DNA from 4 places in the Methyloferula stellata AR4 genome. Region 4 is predicted to be linked to each of the others. Evidence: predicted binding sites of a transcription regulator. Region 4 holds the regulator's gene; each other region holds the start of a gene.
What was found. The regulator PhoB, encoded in region 4, activates phosphate uptake and scavenging genes when phosphate is short. The targets are predictions, from matches to a motif close to TGTCATNNANCTGTCAT.

Region 1 (4,703 bases), 1.9 Mb from region 4:
TCGTTTAGCTATCAGAGCGTACCGAGGTTGGGATTGAGGACCAGCTTCGGATTCGGCTTCTGATTGAAGTCGAACATGTTGGTGATTGGATTGGCGAGCGCGTCGAACGAACCCTGACCGATCCTCTGGCCGCTAAGCCAATTGTCTTCGATGAAGCGCAGAATCGACGACTGGTCCGTCAAAGTATGATCGACGAAGTTCGGCTTCGCGAAGGGCGAGATGACCAGCAGGGGCTGACGCGGACCGTAACCGCAGCGGCCCTGGACTGGCTGACCGTTGATGCCCGGCAGCGGCGTGGAAAGCGCGCCAGGAGTTCCCGCGATCGGGGTGCATTGTCCGGCCGCGTTGAAAGCGTCCTGCACGCTGGTCGAGGGATTGATGACATTGTTCGCATGGTCGTACCAACCATCCGAGTCATCATATGCGATGATCACTGCCGTGCTGCTCCATTCGGGGCTGTTCTGCAGGAAGTTGATCACGTTGACCACGAAAGTCTGCTCGTCGATCGGATCCGAATTGCTGGGGTGAGCGTCCTGGATCGCCGCGGCCTTGAGGAAGCTGACCGACGGGAAATTGCCCGCCTGAACCGCCGCGATGAAGTCGTTGAAGTCATACTGATGATTGGCTCCGCCATCGCTCGTTTTACCGATCGCGGCGACCGAGCTCGGACGCGTGTGGTTGAGGTTGCGCGTCGAAGCATAATATTGGAACGGCTGATGGTGCGGGCTATAATCGGTCACATTGGAACCGACGGTAACCGACGACGTGCTCCGTTTGCAGCCGGTCGTGCCATTGGCGTTTATTGCGGTGAGATTGAAGCCGCCTTCGAACCAGCCCCAGGTGATGTTCTTGGCGTTCAGAAGATCACCGACGTTCTTGCCGGTCATCTCGGTCGTAGCCGCCGTGGTCGAGGAGCAGACATCTCCAAACGGGTCGCTATCGCCGTACATCGTAAAGCCGCCCTGGCCGTCGGCGACAATGTTGTTGATGTTGTTGCTGGGATTGGAGCCGTTGCTCGCAGGGTGACCAACTGCGCCATTGGTCTGTCCCGAGATCAGATTGACAGCGCCGGGCGTGGACGGACCGAATGTCGAGCTGTAGGAATTGTCGCTCATCGCAAAATGCTGCGCATAATTCCACAGCGCGGTGACCGTGTTGCCATCGTAATAACCCATCACGAGGCCCTTGGTGTTGAAGACGCCGGTGCCGCCGGTGCCGGCCGCGCCGGTGTTCTTCGGAAACAGGTCCATAGCGCCGTTATCAAAGGCCGCTTGCTCTGGTCCGTAAGCGTGATTTTGGCTCGACGTGTGGGCCTGCGAGCGATCCAGGCGGAAGGGATTGATCGCGTTTGTGCCGTTGCCTGCGTTCGCGGCGTTCGGATTGGCGGTCAGCAGGGCCGAGGTCAGCCCGTTGACGCTCGGCGTATTCGGCAATGCCGTGAAGGCAGGTTCGCCGGCCGGATTTGCTGCCTGCGGGTAGGTGCCGAAATAATGGTCGAACGATTCATTTTCGCCGAAAATGATGACGACGTGTTTGATCGGAGTTGCTGTTGACAGTGCGTCCTGCGGGTTCGCTGCCAGGGTCGGGCTGCTGCCGTTAGCGGCGAGCAGCATCGACAAAAAAAAGGCGGACGCCGCCTTGGAAGTATGTCGTTGCATGGAACTCTCTTTATGATGCTAAGAAATGAACGTCGCTGCCTGAAAGTGGAAGCGGCCTTGGATAGGCGGGCGCCTTGTAGGGTTAGGTGGTGACATGCGGATGACTAAGCGTACTTCTCATCAGCCTGCGGCCCGTTAATTATTGAGTGTAATTCGCTGCTCCGACGCTGACGATCCGACCTTAAAATCTGATCGGCAGGCTGCGCGGGCTAAAATGATCCCAGTGTTTCGTCGCGATAGGAGGAGGAGCGCCGTTGTTAAGAGGGCTTTCTGATCCGATTGCAAAAATCTCTCGAAGCCGTCGCGATGGATGTGCCGTCGCATCTACCAAATCAAATTTTTCGTGAACTCGAGTCGTCAATGACGCGGCCTATTATCATCGGCTTGTCACGTTGAAATATAATTTTAGGCGGGGACTACTTCGATGAGCGTGAACTTTAATCGTCGATCCGCGTGCGAAACAGGTTTTCACAACTGATGATGATCCATAGCGCACGCAAAGCAGGGAGCCTATGCTTGGTGCAATCACGAAGAACCATCGGCCTTGCGATAATCCGACGCGAGCTTCGCGAGATGGGCGACCCAGGCGATGGGTGGCAGTCCCTGGCAGATGGCAGTGCCTGCGAGCGCGATATACGCCGGAAGTGAATAGGACGGCGCGGAACCGGCTAGCCATGCGCACCTTAATAAAAATGGGAGCGGGTGAAGGGATCCTGCGGCAGGCTCCAAAATCGAGGTTTTAAGGCTTAGCCGCCACGCAAATCATCGGAGCCAACTCTGGATCGCGTTAAGAGTATCATTGTGCCGCTCGGCATCAGTGTCTGGAATGGGCCGAAGAACGAACCCGCTTTGCGGGAGAGTGGCCAGGCGCTTTAAGGCATGAACAAGACCCAGCGGCGATGGGTCTTAATCTTAGCGGGCACAGGTTAAGCGGGTGGCTCACTGGCCTCAATCCCGCCGGCGGCAAAGGCCAATCGCGCTAAAGCCGGAAGTGACTTCGAGCCTGTCTTCATCATGATCGTAGCGCGATGGTTCTCGACCGTGCGCTGGCTGATGCCAAGGTCCGCTGCTATATTTTTGTTGGGGTGGCCAGCAAGAATCAGATCCATGATCTGATGTTGCCGCAGAGTAAGACCGGCGATGCGAGTCCTGGCTTCCTCGCGCCAGGTCGACAGTTTGCTCGTATCCCTCGCGTGTTCGAGGGCATTCTCGACGCAGGCGAGGAGCTCGTCGCGCCCGATCGGCTTTTCGATGAAGTCCAAAGCACCTGCCTTCATGGCTTGAACAGCCATCGGCACATCACTATTGCCGGTGATCATGATGGCGGGCAACCGATGTCCCGCATCATGTAGCCGCTGCAACAATTCAAGCCCACCCATTCCGGGCAGGTAGGCATCGACCAAGAGGCACGCTTCGCGGTCTGGACGATAGACTTCGAGGAAAGCTTCGCAAGATGCATAATCCTCGACCACCCGTCCGTCTGCCTCGAGCAAGCTGCGAATCCCCTCACGTAGGTGGTTGTCATCATCAACGACAAAGATGACGGCCGCCTCTGGACTCTGGGCAGCTTTGAAACCGCGCCGCAGATGAGATTTCGATACGGGTTGCAAAATCGGAAGGAGACGCTGGATGGCCTGCGTCACTTGCATCGACTTCACCGGCTTGTTGAGTTGTACACAGTCTTGGCTGGCGATACGTCGCAAAGCGCTCGTCGATATATCACCCGTGAGGATGATAACCGGTATTTGGCGATTAAGTTTTTCTCTTATTTTCGCAGCGACTTCGAGCCCATCCATTCCGTTCGGCAGATTATAGTCTGTGAGGATCAAGTCAGGTTGTATTGCCCGCTGAGTCAGCAGCTCCAGCGCCGCGAGGCCGTCGGACGCTATTACCGGGCGATGGCCCTCTTCGGTCAGGATTACATCGAGGAGTTCGCGCACTTCGCGATCGTCCTCGACCACCAGGATCACGCCCGTATGTCTTGTGCTCTCGGCGATCCCGCCATCTCCCCGGTGCTGGTCAAATTCAAGCTGCGGAGCTGTCCCTTTCGCTGGGAGCGCTACGTCGATGGCAAAGACCGAGCCCTTGCCGAGATGCGAACGGACGCGGATACGATGGTCGAGTAACTCCGACAGCCGTTGCACGATGGCAAGACCAAGGCCGAGGCCATGGCTCGGTTGCCGTGCGGCATTGTCGAGTTGATGGTATTCCTCGAAGATCGTTTGAAGCTCCGCCTCCGGGATACCAATTCCTGTGTCCCAGATCTCGATGCGTAGCGTCCCTTCGCGTCGACGGCAACCGAGCAATACTTTGCCGTGCTTGGTGTATTTCAAGGCATTCGAGATGAGGTTGCGGATCATCTGCTCAAGCAGACGTGGATCGCTGTAAACCAAAAGGCCGCAGGGTACGACGTGCAGGGCAAGCTTCTGTGCTTGCGCTTGATAGCTAAATTCATCCCTTAACCGATCAAGCAGATCATTGATGGGAAAGCTGACCATTTCGACGTGGACCGTGCCGGCCTCAATCTGATTGATGTCGAGCAGCGTGTTCAACATGCCGGACATTGCGGCGGCGGTCTCATCAAGCCGTATGACGAGCTCTAGGGCCTCCTCCTTCCTATTCTCTCTGATCCTTTTTTCCAGAATGCCTCGCATCAGGCTGAGTGCTTGCAGCGGTTGGCGGAGGTCATGGCTGGCGGTCGCGAGGAAGCGCGATTTAGCGACAGTGGCCTGCTCTGCTTGCCGCTTGGCCGCCTCCAGCGCATCCGCGGTGTGCCGCCGCTCTGTGATATCGGCAAAAGTGATCACGACGCCTTCGACCCCATTGTCTTGGGTCCGGTAAGGCAAGATTCGGCGGATATACCAGGCGCCGCCTTGTGCTTCGATCTCCCGCTCGATCGGTGCCAGGCTCTTCAGCACCGTTCTGGCATCGCTCAAAAGCGTGCCGTCGGCCGCCAGCGAGTTGAGGTCGGCAAGGGGACGCCCGACGTCGCTCGGAATAACGTTGAAGAGTGATTTGGTGGCCGGCGTATAGAAGCGGATATCA
Region 2 (4,703 bases), 1.1 Mb from region 4:
CCTTCGGACAGCCTCCAGCGCTCGTTTCCAGTAAAATCCACCGACGCGGCTCAAAACGAATGACCAAAACGATCCACGTCCTCAATGGACCCAATCTCAACCTCCTTGGCTCGCGCGAACCGGAGACCTATGGGACCCAGACGCTTGCCGATATCGAGGCGAAATTGGCCGCGATCTGCAAGACGCATGGCGTCGCTCTCCAGTTCCGCCAATCGAACCACGAAGGCGAGCTCGTCACCTGGATTCAGGAAGCAGGCAAGGCCGGAGACCCTATCATCATCAATGCCGGTGCCTATTCGCATACGTCGATCGCCTTGATCGATGCTATCAAGGGCACCAATGCCAAAGTGATCGAAGTGCATCTTTCCAACATTCACGCCCGTGAATCCTATCGTCACCATTCTTTTATATCCGGCGCGGCACGCGGCATCATCATGGGTCTTGGGGCGCTCGGCTACGAGCTCGCCCTCACGGCGATCTTCGCCGATATGGCCAAAAGCGAGAGTTGAGACATGAAGGAGCGGCCGGATACGGATAAAGGACAGGCGCCGGGCGCCGTCGACACGCGCCTCGTCGAAAAGCTGGGCGAGATCGCAACGCGCCTGAACCTCAGCGAGATCGAAATCCAGAATGGCGATTTCGCCATACGCGTGGCGCGCAATTTCGGACCACCTGTCGCGGTCCAGCCAGCCGTCCAGCAGCCTGCCGCAGCCGCAGCCGAACCTGCAGCGTCGGCGCCCAAGCCGGAAAGTGCCGGCACGGTCAAGTCGCCCATGGTCGGAACGGCCTATCGCCGCGCTTCGCCGCAGGCGGCGCCTTTCGTCGAGCTTGGCACCAATGTGAAGGCTGGCGACAAGATTCTGCTGGTCGAGGCGATGAAGACATTCAATGAAATCATCGCGCCCTGCGCCGGAACCGTGATCAGCATTCTGGTCGAGGACGGCCAGCCGGTCGAATATGGTCAGCCGCTGATGGTCATTGAGTGAAGGTCAGGCGCAAGCGGCGGGGTGTTCCTTCTCCCCTTGCGGGAGAAGGTGGCTTGCGAAGCAAGCCGGATGAGGGGTTATGTTTTCTTATCACCCCTCACCCGGTCGGCTCCGCCGACCACCCTCTCCCCCAAGGGGAGAGGGTTGGCGCCCCAGGCTGAAACCGACCAAAATCGCTTCACTCAACTGCCGGACGAACCCGGACCTTTCCCGCTCCGGGATAATGAAATAACCAGTAGGACATGTTCGACAAGATCCTCATCGCAAATCGCGGCGAAATCGCCTTGCGCATCCTGCGCGCCGCCAAGGAACTCGGTATCGCGACCGTCGCCATCCATTCGACGGCCGATGAGGAGGCGATGCATGTGAAGCTTGCCGACGAATCCGTCTGCGTCGGCCCGCCGCCCGCGCGGGATTCTTACCTCAACATTCCCTCGATCCTCGCCGCCTGCGAGATCACCGGCGCCGAAGCGGTTCATCCGGGCTATGGGTTCTTGTCCGAGAACGCCCGCTTCGCCGATATTCTGGCAGAGCACCACATCGCTTTCATCGGTCCCAAGGCCGATCATATCCGCCTGATGGGCGATAAGATCGAAGCCAAGCGCACGGCCATGCGTCTTGGCATTCCCTGCGTGCCGGGCTCGGAAGGCGGCATTACCGACGACAAGGAAGCCCTGCGCATCGCCAAGGATATCGGCTATCCGGTGCTCGTGAAGGCGGCGGCGGGGGGCGGCGGACGCGGCATGAAAGTGGCGCATTCGGCCGATGATCTCTCCTCGGCCCTTGAGACCGCGCGCACCGAAGCGAAGGCGGCCTTTGGCGACGATACCGTCTATCTCGAAAAATATCTCGAACGGCCGCGCCATATCGAAGTCCAGGTGCTCGGCGACGGACGCGGCCATGCGATCCATCTCGGCGAGCGCGATTGCTCGCTGCAGCGGCGGCATCAGAAAGTCTGGGAAGAAGGCCCCTCGCCTGCCTTGAACGATGCGCAGCGGCCCGAAATCGGCGAGATCTGCGCCGCCGCCATGCGCGAGCTTGCCTATGCCGGCGCCGGCACGATCGAGTTTCTCTACGAAGACGGCAAATTCTACTTCATTGAAATGAACACCCGCATCCAGGTCGAGCATCCGGTGACCGAAATGATCACCGGCTTCGATCTCGTCAACGAGCAGATCAAGATCGCGGCGGGCTCGCCGCTGTCGATCACCCAGGACCAAGTGGTACTGCAGGGCCATGCCATCGAATGCCGCATTAATGCGGAACATCCTTCGACCTTTAGGCCCTCGCCCGGCAAGATCACGCATTATCATCCGCCAGGCGGATTGGGCGTCAGGGTCGATAGCGCGGTCTATGCGGGCTATACGATTCCGCCCAATTACGACTCGCTCGTCGGCAAGCTAATCGTGCATGGGCGCAACCGGACCGAAGCCTTGATGCGCCTGCGCCGCGCGCTTGACGAATTCGTCATCGACGGGATCGAGACGACGCTGCCCTTGTTTCGCACGCTGGTCCGCAACGCCGATATTCAGAACGGCTTCTACGACATCCATTGGCTGGAGCGCTTTTTGGCGACAGGCGGGCTCGATCAGGGGTGATCCGGTGGATGCTACCGGCGCAAGGCTGACCGCCGCGCAAACGATCGTCTCACCCCACCGCTGGGACTGGATCTGCGCGGCATTATCATGCGGCGTTCACATTGCTGTAAAATAAGCGTCATGGATGCAGTCTATTCAAATCTCAATCGGTAGCGGCCGATCGATTGGGATTTGCAATTAATGCTTTCGCTCAATGCCGTTTCAGTCGTCTACCCAGGCGAACGAATGGCCATCCACCCGACGACCCTGGCATTTGCGCCCGACCAATTCACGGTCATTCTGGGGCCGTCGGGCGCTGGCAAATCGACCTTGCTGCGGACTCTAAACGGTCTTGTCCGTCCGTCGTCCGGGGCTGTGACGGTCGATAAACTCGGTGAGCTTGTCGGGCGGCTGCGAATGCGCCGGCACCGTGCGAGCACCGCGATGGTTTTTCAGCAGCATCATCTGATCGGGCGCATCTCGGTGCTTCGCAACGTGCTGATGGGCCGCCTTGGCTATTATTCGACCGCGCGCAGCCTGCTGCCTCTACCCCGGCGCGATCATTTGATCGCGATGGAAAGTCTCGACAAGGTCGGCCTCGCCGACGTCGCCCTCGTTCGCGCCGATACGCTCAGCGGCGGCCAACAGCAACGTGTCGGACTGGCCCGAGCCCTGGCGCAGCAGCCGGGTTTGATCCTCGCCGACGAACCGGTCGCAAGTCTCGATCCTGCAACCGCCCGCCGTGCGCTCACCCTGCTCCACGACATCTGCAAGCGCGAGTCCATCGCCGCGGTGGTCAGCCTGCATCAGGTCGATCTGGCGCGCGATTTTGCCGACCGCATCGTTGGCCTCTCAAGAGGACGCGTCGTCTTTGACGGCGAACCCGGCGATCTCAATCAGCAGCAACTCGACCACATCTACCACTGAGCCACGCATGGACCCGTCACGCATCCGACACTTCGATTAAACCCACAAGAGGCCAAAAGACATGACATTTTTCAGATCCCTTTTGACGGCACTCACTCTCCTTTTCGTAGCGGCCGCGCCGGTTCGCGCCGCCGACCCTGATCCGGCTCTGCTGCATGTCGCTCTGCTGCCCGACGAGAATGCGGCAACCGTCATCAAGAACAATCAGGGCCTGAAAGCCTATTTGGAGGCCACGCTCGGACGGCCGATCGAATTGGTGGTGACGACCGATTACTCCTCGATGATCGAGGCGATGCGCTTTGGCCGCGTGGACGTCGCTTATTTTGGTCCGCTGTCATACGTCTTGGCGAAGTCGAAAGCCGATATCGAGCCATTCGCGGCTTTGATGAAGAACGGCAAAGCGACTTATGAAGCGGTCGTTATCGCCAATGTGGCAAGCGGTATCTCGAAGCTCTCCGACATTCGCGGCCATGACGTCGCCTTCGGCGATGTCGCCTCGACATCGAGCCACCTCATTCCGAAGTCGATGCTCCTGCAGGAGTCTCTGACCGCTGGCAAGGATTACACGGAACATTTCGTCGGCGCCCATGATGCCGTGGCCATGGCGGTGCAGAATGGCAATGCGCAAGCCGGCGGTCTGTCGCGCCCCATCTTCGAGAGCTTGGTCGAGCGCGGCCTGATCTCGAAGGACAAGGTCAAGGTCCTGGCGACATCGACATCTTTTCCGGAATATCCCTGGGCCATGCGCTCGGATCTGAAGCCGGAACTCAAGGAGCACATTCGCACCGCCTTCTACGACTTGAAGGACCCGGCTGTGCTGAAGCAGTTCAAGGCGGACGGCTTTGTCGCCGTAAAGGATTCCGATTACGACGTCGTCCGGAACTTGGCCAAGATCCTTAAATTGAACCTGACCAACTAAGGCGGGCGGCGTTGAGTCTCTTCGTGCATTCGGATCGGCCAGAAGCGATGATGGGCGCCTCGGCCGATCTCATCATCGCTCGCGAGCGGGGCAAGCACGCACGATCCGCCATCGCGCTCGCGCTGGTGCTTGCGATCATCATCGCAAGCGCCGCCTATACGCAACTCTTCGACAGTGCCCGCTTGGCGCGCGGTCTGCCGGCGCTGGCGACGCTGGCGCGCGATATGATGCCGCCCGACTTCAGCAACGCGAAAAGCTGGCTGCATCCACTGCTCGACACCGCCGCGATGAGCA
Region 3 (4,703 bases), 1.4 Mb from region 4:
CGGCATGATATCGGCGTCGGGTGCGATCAGAACATGGCGCACATAGAGTTTCGAATGGCCTTTGCGGGCGGGATCGAAGAGGTCGAAAGGCTGGCTGCCCGGCACGAAGGCGAGCACCGTATATTCGTAGCGCCCCTCCGCGCGCCAATGCAGCGTCAGCGCCGGCTCATCGAATTGGCCCGAGATGCTGTGATAGAGCTCCTCATATTGCTCTTGCGTGATGTTGCTTTTGGGCTTTTCCCAAAGCGCGCCGCCCTCGCTCAGGACCTTCGGCTCGGCGCCGGGCGAAGCGATCAGCTCGATTTGAATGGCAAGCGCGCTTGAATGTTCGCGTACGATCCGCTCGATGCGGTAGTCTTCGAGATAGTCCTTCGATCCCTCGTTGAGCGTCAGGATCACCCGCGTGCCCCGCGACGGTGCCTGGTCGAGCGCCAGCGGCGCGATGGAAAACGTGCCCTTGCCGTCCGAACTCCAGACGTGAGCCTCATCGGAACCGGCGCGGCGCGATTCGACATCGACATGCTCTGCCACCATGAAGGCGGCATAAAAGCCGATGCCGAACTGGCCGATCAATTCGGCCCCGACGGGCTGGCCCTCGGCGCTTTCGGCATTGAGCTTGTCGAGAAAGGCGCGGGTGCCCGAGCGGGCGATCGTGCCAAGCGAATCAGATAGTTCCTCGGCGGACATGCCGATCCCATTGTCCTCGACGCTGAGCTTTCCAGCCTCCTTGTCGATGGTGATCTTGACGCTGAATGGCGCTTCCCCCGCCATGAGCGCGGGATTGGACAGGGCCTCGTAGCGCAATTTCTCGCAGGCATCGGCTGCGTTTGAGAGAAGTTCGCGCAGGAAAATATCGCGGTCCGAATAGACCGAATGAACCATTAAATAGAGAAGTCTGGCGACATCCGCCTGAAACGCATGCGATTGAGCTTCGACCTCAGACATATTGCTCCCCTGTCACCCTTGAACCGGACTTCTATAGTGGCTCTTGCGCCGCGCCGCGCGCCAAAAAGTCCTAAGCCTAGAACAGGTGACGTTCAGGTAGAAACATTTGGCGCGTCATGCGCGGACTTGATCCGCGCATCCAGGCACGACTCACTACCCGAGCGCCTGGATGGCCGGGTCAAGCCCGGCCATGACGCAACTGAAAGTCCGGCGCTCTAGCTGTTGGCGCTCATATCGCCGCACTCAGCGAAAGATTCAAGAAGGCTCGCCAAGGAGTCGGGAATCGCCCACGGAAAACGGCGGCCGAAACGAGAAGAGCCGGCCGAAGCGATGCTTCGAACCGGCTCCTATGCCATCGCGTCTAAACTTTACTCGCTCGAATCAAAGGTCCCGGGGGGCTGGGGGGCTGACGAATCCGGGGCGCATCTACCGAGCCGCGCGTTGACATTTGCAGGTTCGACTTTCTCTGCGGCAGGCGCTGGGCTGCAAAACGGCAAAACTATGATTTGCCCGTGCCTTAGCCGGTATGGCGATGGCTCGGGCACGGGCAAGGGATTGAGCTCGCGGAGCTATTTGTAAAAGCCGCCCGTTTTAGCGGCAAATATCACGTTGTCGTTATTGGAATTCCGGCATCGGAAGGGCTCCGGCCGCGCTTTAAGAGTTTGTTTCGGGATCATGCTAGGCCGTCGTAAAACCGTTACTGAAAGCTTGCCGCGGGGCCCGCTTCGCGCGATCATCAAGGCTGGGTTCCAGCGGATGGCGGGCGCATGAGCGATTTGGAGTTGGATGAGGATAATCGGGCCGCGGGTCGCGCCGAGCGGGGAATTTATTCCATGCAGGCGGCGGCCCGCCAGAAACCCGCCCCCGAAATCGTCTCTTTCGACCGCCTAGAGCTGCGCGAGATCCTCAATCTCTATGGCCGCAAGGTCGCGGAAGGCGAATGGCGCGATTACGCCATCGATTTTAACGCGCAGGAGGCGGTCTTCTCGATCTTCCGCCGCGCCTGCGAATATCCGCTCTACCGCATCTTCAAAAACCCGCGTCTGGCGCGCAAGCAAGGCGCCTTTTCCGTCGTCGCGGCGTCGGGCGTCGTCTTGAAGCGCGGGCATGAGCTGAAAAACGTCATCCGCGTGCTCGACAAGAAGCTCACGCTCGTTTCGGGTTAGAGCAGGCCACACGTTTGGCCGTCATTGCGAGCGCCGCGAAGCAATCCAGAATCACGGCTCCCAACCCTGGCCTCTGGATTGCTTCGACATAGCCCGTTGCCTGCAATGGGCGTCGCACTGCGATCTCGCTGTTGCGATAGATCGCCAGCGATGCAACGCCCTATGGCTCGCAATGACCGTGTGGTTGGCGTCATCGAAGCCTTTTCAACCAAGCGCCTTGTCTGCTTAATGGACTTAACTGCTCTGGCCGGATCATTGAATGCCATGAACGACAGTTATTGGACCTTCTGGGATGGCAGCAAAGTGGATAAGCCCGACGCGCAGGATTATCTCGACCTTTTCGGGCAGTATAAAAAGGACTTCGGGCCGGTCTATACGGAGCCGGAAGACGATCGCTACCGGCTGCTGTTCGACCAGATCTGCAGGCTTCTGGTTCAGCCGTCCAATTTCAATCTCTCGATGCCGCAGGAATTCCGCGCCACCGCGCAGCGCTATCTCGCGGGCGACGAGGCGACCGTCGTGCATGTGCGCGACCCGGAGATCCGGCATTTCATGCTGAGCGATCTCTATGACTACGTGCATCTGCGCCACAAGATGGGCGGCCCGGCCTGGTAGAGGCTAGATCCTGGCCTCGGTTTGCTGCGGCGGGTTCGTTTTGCTGCCCGGCCGGGTTACCAGATAGATGCCCAGGACGACCGGCAGAATGCCGAGAAAATCTTGGGCGACGACCTGCTCCCCGAGGACGAGCCACGCAAACAGCATTGCCAGCGGCGGCATCAAAAAGTGAAACGAACTCGCAGCCGTCGCTCCGCACACCCTGAGAAGATGGAACCATAAGAGAAATGCCAATATCGATCCGCCCAGCACGAGGAAGGCGAAGGCGCCGATGAGCCGTGCGCTCGGCACGATGTCGCCAAGGCTCGACACGCTCAGTGCGACGGGCGCGAGCAGGATGCCGGCCGCCAGATTTTGAATGCCGTTGCCGATCCATAAATTGCCCTTCGGCGCGAGACGTTTGAACAAAATCGTCCCGGTTACGATCGAGGCCAGCGAGACGAGCGTGAACAAAATGCCGTGCAGACTATCGGTGCCCGCCGAAAGACGGTGGGCGACGATGAAAGCAACGCCGACCACGCCGAGAAAAAGGCCGGCAAGCTTGCGCCACGTCAGCGCTTCGCCGAGGAATAGCGCTGCCAAGAGCGCGGTGAAGACCGGATTGGCGCTGACGATCAAACCGCCGAGACCTGCCGACACGGATTGAAGCCCGATATAGGCAAAGCCGAGATAGAGGGCGTTATTGGCGAGGCCAAGGATCGCGAACACGCCGATATCGCGCCATGACAATGACCAAGCCTCACCGCGCACAGCCGTGAACCCGAGGATGAGAAGTCCGGCCGTCAGGAACCGCCCGGCGAGCAGCAGAAGCGGCGGGCAATCCATAACGCCCACCTTGCCGGCCACGAAGGCAAAGCTCCACAGCACGCAAAAGGTGCCGATATAGACCGGCAACAGGTTGAATGTGCCGCGGGACACGCGTTCGGCTGGCGCAAGGGACATGGGGGTTTCGGGCATGGGGGCCTCTCCTCTGGCCCTCTATTTGGCGCAGCCCCTTTTCATTTGAAAATTAAATGATAAAATCATTATCAGTTATAAAATGAATGAATTGGCATGTTTGATCTCGACCTCCTGCGCAGCTTCGTCTCGGTGGTGGATGCCGGCGGCTTCACCCGGGCCGGCGAGCGCGTGCATCGGACTCAATCCACGGTCAGCCAGCAGATCAAACGGCTCGAAGAGGATTTGAGGCGTCCCCTGTTCCATCGGATCGGCAAGCAAGTCACGCCGACGGAAGATGGCGAACGTCTGCTCTCTTATGCGCGGCGGATTCTGTCCCTCGTCGATGAGGCGCGCGATGTGCTGACCCGGCCTGTTCAGGACGGTGCGGTGCGGCTCGGCATACCGGAGGATTTCGCTGCCTATAGGCTCACGCAATTGCTGGCAAGCTGCGCCCGCTCGCGGCCGGGCCTGCGGCTCGACGTGCGCGCCGATCAGAGCCTCTATCTCCGGCGCGATCTCGAACGCGGCGACTTGGACCTCGCCTTGCTGAAACGCGATGCTGGCGAAAAGGGCGGCCTCGCCGTTTGGCCGGAACGCGTCTATTGGGTGACGAGCAAATCCCATCCGGTCGATCTCTCGGCCACCTCCATTCCGCTTATTGGATTTTCGACCGGCTGCATTTATCGCGCGCGGGCGATTCATGCGATGGAATCCGCCGGACGCGCTTGGCATATGGCCTATTCGAGCTCGAATCTGACGGGCATCCAGGCCGCGGTCGCGGCCGGATTGGGCCTCAGCATCCTGTCCGATATGGCCATTCAGCCCGACCATCGTGTGCTGACGGCAAAGGATGGGTTCGCGCCGATCGACAAGACCGAGGTGGCGCTTGTCGCGGCGCCGGGCGCCAATACGGCTGCGTTGCGGCTCGCCGATAGCCTCGCCGAATTCTGCGGTTCGGTGCAGGCCGAACCGGCGGGGGATGAAGCGGGATCGCGCGTTTCAGCCTGAGCAAAGTCCACGGCGAGGTGCAGCTTTCAG
Region 4 (4,703 bases):
TGCGACCTTCATCCTGATGCAAAAGAAGCCGCAGGACCTCGCCGCCGCCACTGAAGCGCTCAAGTTCTTCAGTTGGGCCTATGCGAAGGGCGACAAGATGGCTGAAGAGCTTGACTACATCCCGCTTCCCGACAATGTCGTCGCTCTGGTGAAAAAGACCTGGGCGGCCGACCTCAAGGGCAGCGACGGCAAGCCCTTGCTGAATTAATAAGGTCTTGAAAGCGGCAAGCCGCGGACATGCGTCTCCGCGGCTTGCTTCTCTGAGGACGATGTGGACCCTTAATTTGATATCCTGCCGTTCCTTCGTTCTTCTCTGATATACGGACCGTAGTTTGGCTGACCTCACCATCGACACCTATACGATGCAGCTCGACAAAGAGCATAAGCGTGCTCGGGTTTTCACCCGATTCCGGCTGAGCGATGGGCTTTTCCGGCGTTGCACATTTTCTGCGGTCATGCTCGTCTTGGCCCTTCTCGGCGGCGTCATGATTGCGCTGGCCTATGGTTCGCTTCCTGCGTTCCAGGCCTTCGGCTTTGGTTTTTTCGTCACCGAGGTTTGGAACCCGGTCACCGATAAATTCGGCGCGCTGGCCCCGATCTACGGTACCGTTGTCACATCACTTATCGCCATGCTCATTGCCGTCCCTGTCGGCATCGGAAGCGCGATTTTCCTGACCGAACTTTGCCCGCAATCGCTGCGGCGGCCGATCGGCGTTGCGATCGAACTACTCGCTGCGATTCCCTCGATCATTTACGGCCTCTGGGGCCTTTTCATTCTTGCGCCCTTCCTGCAGCAGTATGTCCAGCCAGCCCTCATTTCGCTTTTCGGCAACATCCCGATCCTGTCGACGCTTTTCGCCGGGCCGCCTTATGGAATCGGCATTCTGACGGCCGGCTTCGTTCTGGCCATTATGGTGCTTCCGTTCATCACCTCGATCTCGCGCGATGTTTTCGAGACGGTGCCGCCGGTCTTGAAAGAGGCGGGCTATGGCCTCGGCTGCACCACCTGGGAAGTCTCGCGGAACGTGGTGCTGCCTTACACGGGCGTTGGCGTGATCGGCGGGATCATGCTCGGTCTTGGGCGCGCGCTCGGCGAAACCATGGCGGTCACTTTCGTTATCGGCAATGCGCATCGAATCTCCGGATCCATACTGGCCCCCGGAACGACGATCTCGGCGTCGATCGCCAATGAATTCACCGAGGCCGTCGGCGACCTTTACACGTCGGCTTTGATCGAACTTGGCTTCATTCTGTTCATCATTACCTTCATCGTCTTGGCGATCTCGCGGTTCTTGCTCTTGCGCATCGAACAGAAAAAGGGCGTTTGAACCATGTCCCGTTACGCGCAGCGCCGGCGTCTCAATTTCTTCTCGATCGGCCTTTGCTATGCAGCGGCGGCCTTCGGGCTTGGTTTTCTATTGCTGATCCTCATCGCCCTTGTCGGGAAGGGCGTGCGAGGCTTCTCGCTCGATCTCTTCACGCAGATGACCCCGCCACCCGGAAGCAAGGGCGGTCTCCTCAATGCCATTTATGGCAGTCTCATCATGACCTTCCTCGGTGTCGCCATAGGGACGCCGTTGGGCATGCTGGCCGGCACCTACATGGCCGAATATGGCCGCGGCACGAAACTGACCTTTATCGTGCGCTTCATCAACGACATCCTGCTCAGCGCGCCTTCGATCGTCATTGGCCTTTTCGTTTACGAGATCATGGTCTCGAAAATGGGCCATTTCTCCGGCATCGCCGGCGCCGTCGCCCTTGCGATCATCGTGATACCGGTCGTCGTGCGGACAACCGAAGACATGCTGCTGCTCGTCCCCGCGCAGATGCGGGAGGCGGCGACGGCGCTTGGCCTGCCGCGTTTTCATGTGATCACCAAGATCGCCTATAAGGCCGCGAGCGCCGGCCTCGTGACCGGTATCCTCCTGGCGATCGCCCGCGCCAGCGGCGAGACGGCGCCCTTGCTTTTCACGGCGCTGAACAATCAATTCTTCAGCTCCAACCTCAACGCGCCCATGGCCAGCCTGCCGGTCATTATTTTCCAGTTTGCGTTGAGCCCCTATGCGGACTGGCAGCAACTGGCCTGGTCAGGCGCGCTGATTGTCACCGCCGCTGTTCTTTGTCTTTCCATCGCAGCGCGCGTGCTCGCCCGCAAGGGGGTGGGCGGATGAATGACGGAATGAAAATGCTCGGGTCCTTTAACGCGTCTCATGCGTCGGTCTTATCGCCCTCTGCGCCTGTCTCAGCTTGGAAAGTGACTTCGGCATGAATGATACTCGCACCCGGCAAACGCGCGGGATTTCGTCCGGGGGCGCGCCGCGCGTCCTTGTGGTCGAGGATGAGGCAGCGCTCGGTCTGCTTCTCACCTATAATCTCGAAGCCCAGGGTTTCGACGTCGAATGCGTCGAACGTGGCGACGACGCGGAACTGCGCCTGAGCGAAGCGCCGCCCGATCTCGTCATCCTCGACTGGATGCTGCCGGGCGTTTCGGGGCTCGAAATCTGCCGCCGCCTGCGCGCGCGGGAAAGCACGAGATCGCTGCCGGTCATTATGCTGACCGCACGCGGCGAAGAGGGCGAACGCGTGCGCGGCCTCTCCGTCGGGGCGGATGACTATGTGGTAAAGCCCTTTTCTGTGCCGGAGCTTTTGGCGCGGGTGCGCGCCTTGTTGCGACGGGTGCATCCGGCGCGGATCGCGCCTTTGCTTTCGATCGGCGATTTGGAGCTTGATCGCGGCACGTGGCGGGTGCGCCGCGGCGGCCGCTCGCTTCACATCGGCCCGACGGAATTTCGCCTTCTCGAATGTCTCATGGAGCGGCCTGGGCAGATTTTCTCGCGGGCACAATTGCTCGACAGTGTCTGGGGCCACGCGGCCGAAATCGACGAGCGAACCGTCGATGTTCATGTCGGACGGTTGCGCAAGGCTCTGTCACAGCCGGATGAGGAAGATCCGATCCGTACCGTCCGCGGCGCGGGCTATGGTTTCGATGAAACCTTCGGCAAGGTGAGGAATTAGATTTTTGTAGCTAAAGCGTTCATGATGAGGGGCGGCCCGCGAGTCCTCGAAACGCGCGGCGCCCTGACAGCAGTCACTTCGGATATTGGTCGAGTATATCGGACGACATGACCTTTACGATCATCATGCTCGCAGTCGCGGGGCTTCTGCTCTTCCTCCAATATTTGACGGCCTTTCTGGCCTGGCTGCGTTGTCGTCCGTCGCGCGGCCGGCGCGACGCTCTGGCCTTGGAGAAGGTGGACACGTTTCCAGCGATCAGCCTGGTCCGGCCGCTGTGCGGGCTCGAGAGTTTTTCGGGCGACACGCTGCGCAGTTCTTTCACGTTGAGCTATCCGTCCTACGAACTGCTTTTTTGCGTCGCCGATCCATCGGATCCGATCATCCCTTGGGTGAGAGCGGCCATGCGCACCTATCCCGAGGTGCCGAGCCAGCTCATCATCGGCGACGAGAAGATCAGCATCAATCCAAAGCTGAACAATATGGTGCGCGGCTGGCAGACGGCACGCTTCGACCGGATCGCCTTTATCGACAGCAATGTCCTTCTCGCCCCCGACTTTTTGCAGAGCCTGATTCATGCGCTGCGCGACGATACAGGCGTCGTCTCGGCGCCGCCGATCGGGCTTTCGCCGCGCGGGTTCTGGGCGCATCTCGAATGCGCCTTCCTCAATACCTATGAGGCGCGCTGGCAATATGCGGCGGATGCTTTTGCGATGGGCTTCGCGCAAGGCAAGACCCTGTTTTTCCGCCGCTCCGAATTGGAGAGCGGCTTCATGGAGCTCGCGGATGAACCGGCCGAAGACGCGGCCTCGACCAAAATGGTGCGCCGGCGGGGCCTGAAGGCACGCCTTGCCATGCCTTCGTCGCAGCCACTCGGCGAAAGAAGCGTCAAGGATGTGTGGTCGCGGCAATTGCGCTGGGCGCGGTTGCGGCGCGTGACGTTCCCGATGGAGTTCGTCCCGGAAATTCTGACCGGAGCTGCGGTGCCGCTTCTGGCTTTGGCGCTTGCGGCCTATACGGCGGGTTTTTCGGTACCGCTCGCCGTTCTTCTCTATATTTTGGCGTGGTACGCGCCCGAGATCATCTTGGCGAAGCTCTGTCGCTGGCCGATCAACCCTTCTCTCGCGTTGGCGCTTCCTTTGCGCGACGGCATGATTCCGGCGCTATGGGTCGCGGCTTGGATGGGCCGCAACTTTACGTGGCGCGGCAATGGAATCGAGGTCGATGCGGCGAGCCCGCGCGGGTTTCGGCCGCGCGCCGCGACTTCGACAAAGCTCGTCTGGAAGCGGGTTCGGACGTCCTGGGATCGCGCCTTTCCGCGCTGAATCGCAACTTCAAGCGCGTTGCTCAAGCCTTTGTTTCAAAGACTATTTTTTCCGAAAAGTCGGGCCCACTTTCCCGGATGATGCTTTAATTCAAGCCGCACAGCATTTGGCTTGACGCATTGCTGTGTCGGAAAGCTCCTTGGATGCGCGGATCAAGTTCGCGCATGACGCCTTCTGACAATTCTATCGGAAGATCCGATGTTCTAGCGTTCTTTCTGTGCGTGCCAGCGGCCACCGCATTGCTGCGTCGGAACCGACCAGGCGCCCTGGCCGGATGCGCCTCTCAAGCGTCCTGAGACATGCGCAACGTCCGTTCCGCGATGGAAGGCGAAAGAGACGACACCATCCCCGCCGACGCGGCCAAAG

Region 1: the regulator PhoB is predicted to act here: its motif matches at 1,748-1,764, upstream of A3OQ_RS0120575 (phospholipase C).
Region 2: the regulator PhoB is predicted to act here: its motif matches at 2,690-2,706, upstream of phnC (phosphonate ABC transporter ATP-binding protein).
Region 3: the regulator PhoB is predicted to act here: its motif matches at 1,630-1,646, upstream of A3OQ_RS0104265 (DUF2794 domain-containing protein).

Annotation. Positions count from the first base shown of each region.
Region 1 covers NZ_ARWA01000001.1:4,152,853-4,157,555, reverse strand. Annotated here, with positions in the region: gene A3OQ_RS0120575 (phospholipase C) at 12-1,658, opposite strand; gene A3OQ_RS0120570 (chemotaxis protein CheB) at 2,585-4,703, opposite strand, start outside.
Region 2 covers NZ_ARWA01000001.1:3,348,565-3,353,267, forward strand. Annotated here, with positions in the region: gene aroQ (type II 3-dehydroquinate dehydratase) at 60-509, shown strand; gene accB (acetyl-CoA carboxylase biotin carboxyl carrier protein) at 513-986, shown strand; gene accC (acetyl-CoA carboxylase biotin carboxylase subunit) at 1,229-2,584, shown strand; gene phnC (phosphonate ABC transporter ATP-binding protein) at 2,765-3,490, shown strand; gene phnD (phosphate/phosphite/phosphonate ABC transporter substrate-binding protein) at 3,552-4,409, shown strand; gene phnE (phosphonate ABC transporter, permease protein PhnE) at 4,421-4,703, shown strand, end outside.
Region 3 covers NZ_ARWA01000001.1:849,733-854,435, forward strand. Annotated here, with positions in the region: gene htpG (molecular chaperone HtpG) at 1-945, opposite strand, end outside; gene A3OQ_RS0104265 (DUF2794 domain-containing protein) at 1,779-2,111, shown strand; gene A3OQ_RS0104270 (hypothetical protein) at 2,376-2,726, shown strand; gene A3OQ_RS0104275 (DMT family transporter) at 2,730-3,668, opposite strand; gene A3OQ_RS0104280 (LysR substrate-binding domain-containing protein) at 3,780-4,673, shown strand.
Region 4 covers NZ_ARWA01000001.1:2,249,546-2,254,248, forward strand. Annotated here, with positions in the region: gene pstS (phosphate ABC transporter substrate-binding protein PstS) at 1-208, shown strand, start outside; gene pstC (phosphate ABC transporter permease subunit PstC) at 333-1,328, shown strand; gene pstA (phosphate ABC transporter permease PstA) at 1,332-2,171, shown strand; gene phoB (phosphate regulon transcriptional regulator PhoB) at 2,266-3,015, shown strand; gene A3OQ_RS0111010 (ceramide glucosyltransferase) at 3,123-4,337, shown strand; gene A3OQ_RS0111015 (hypothetical protein) at 4,541-4,703, opposite strand, start outside.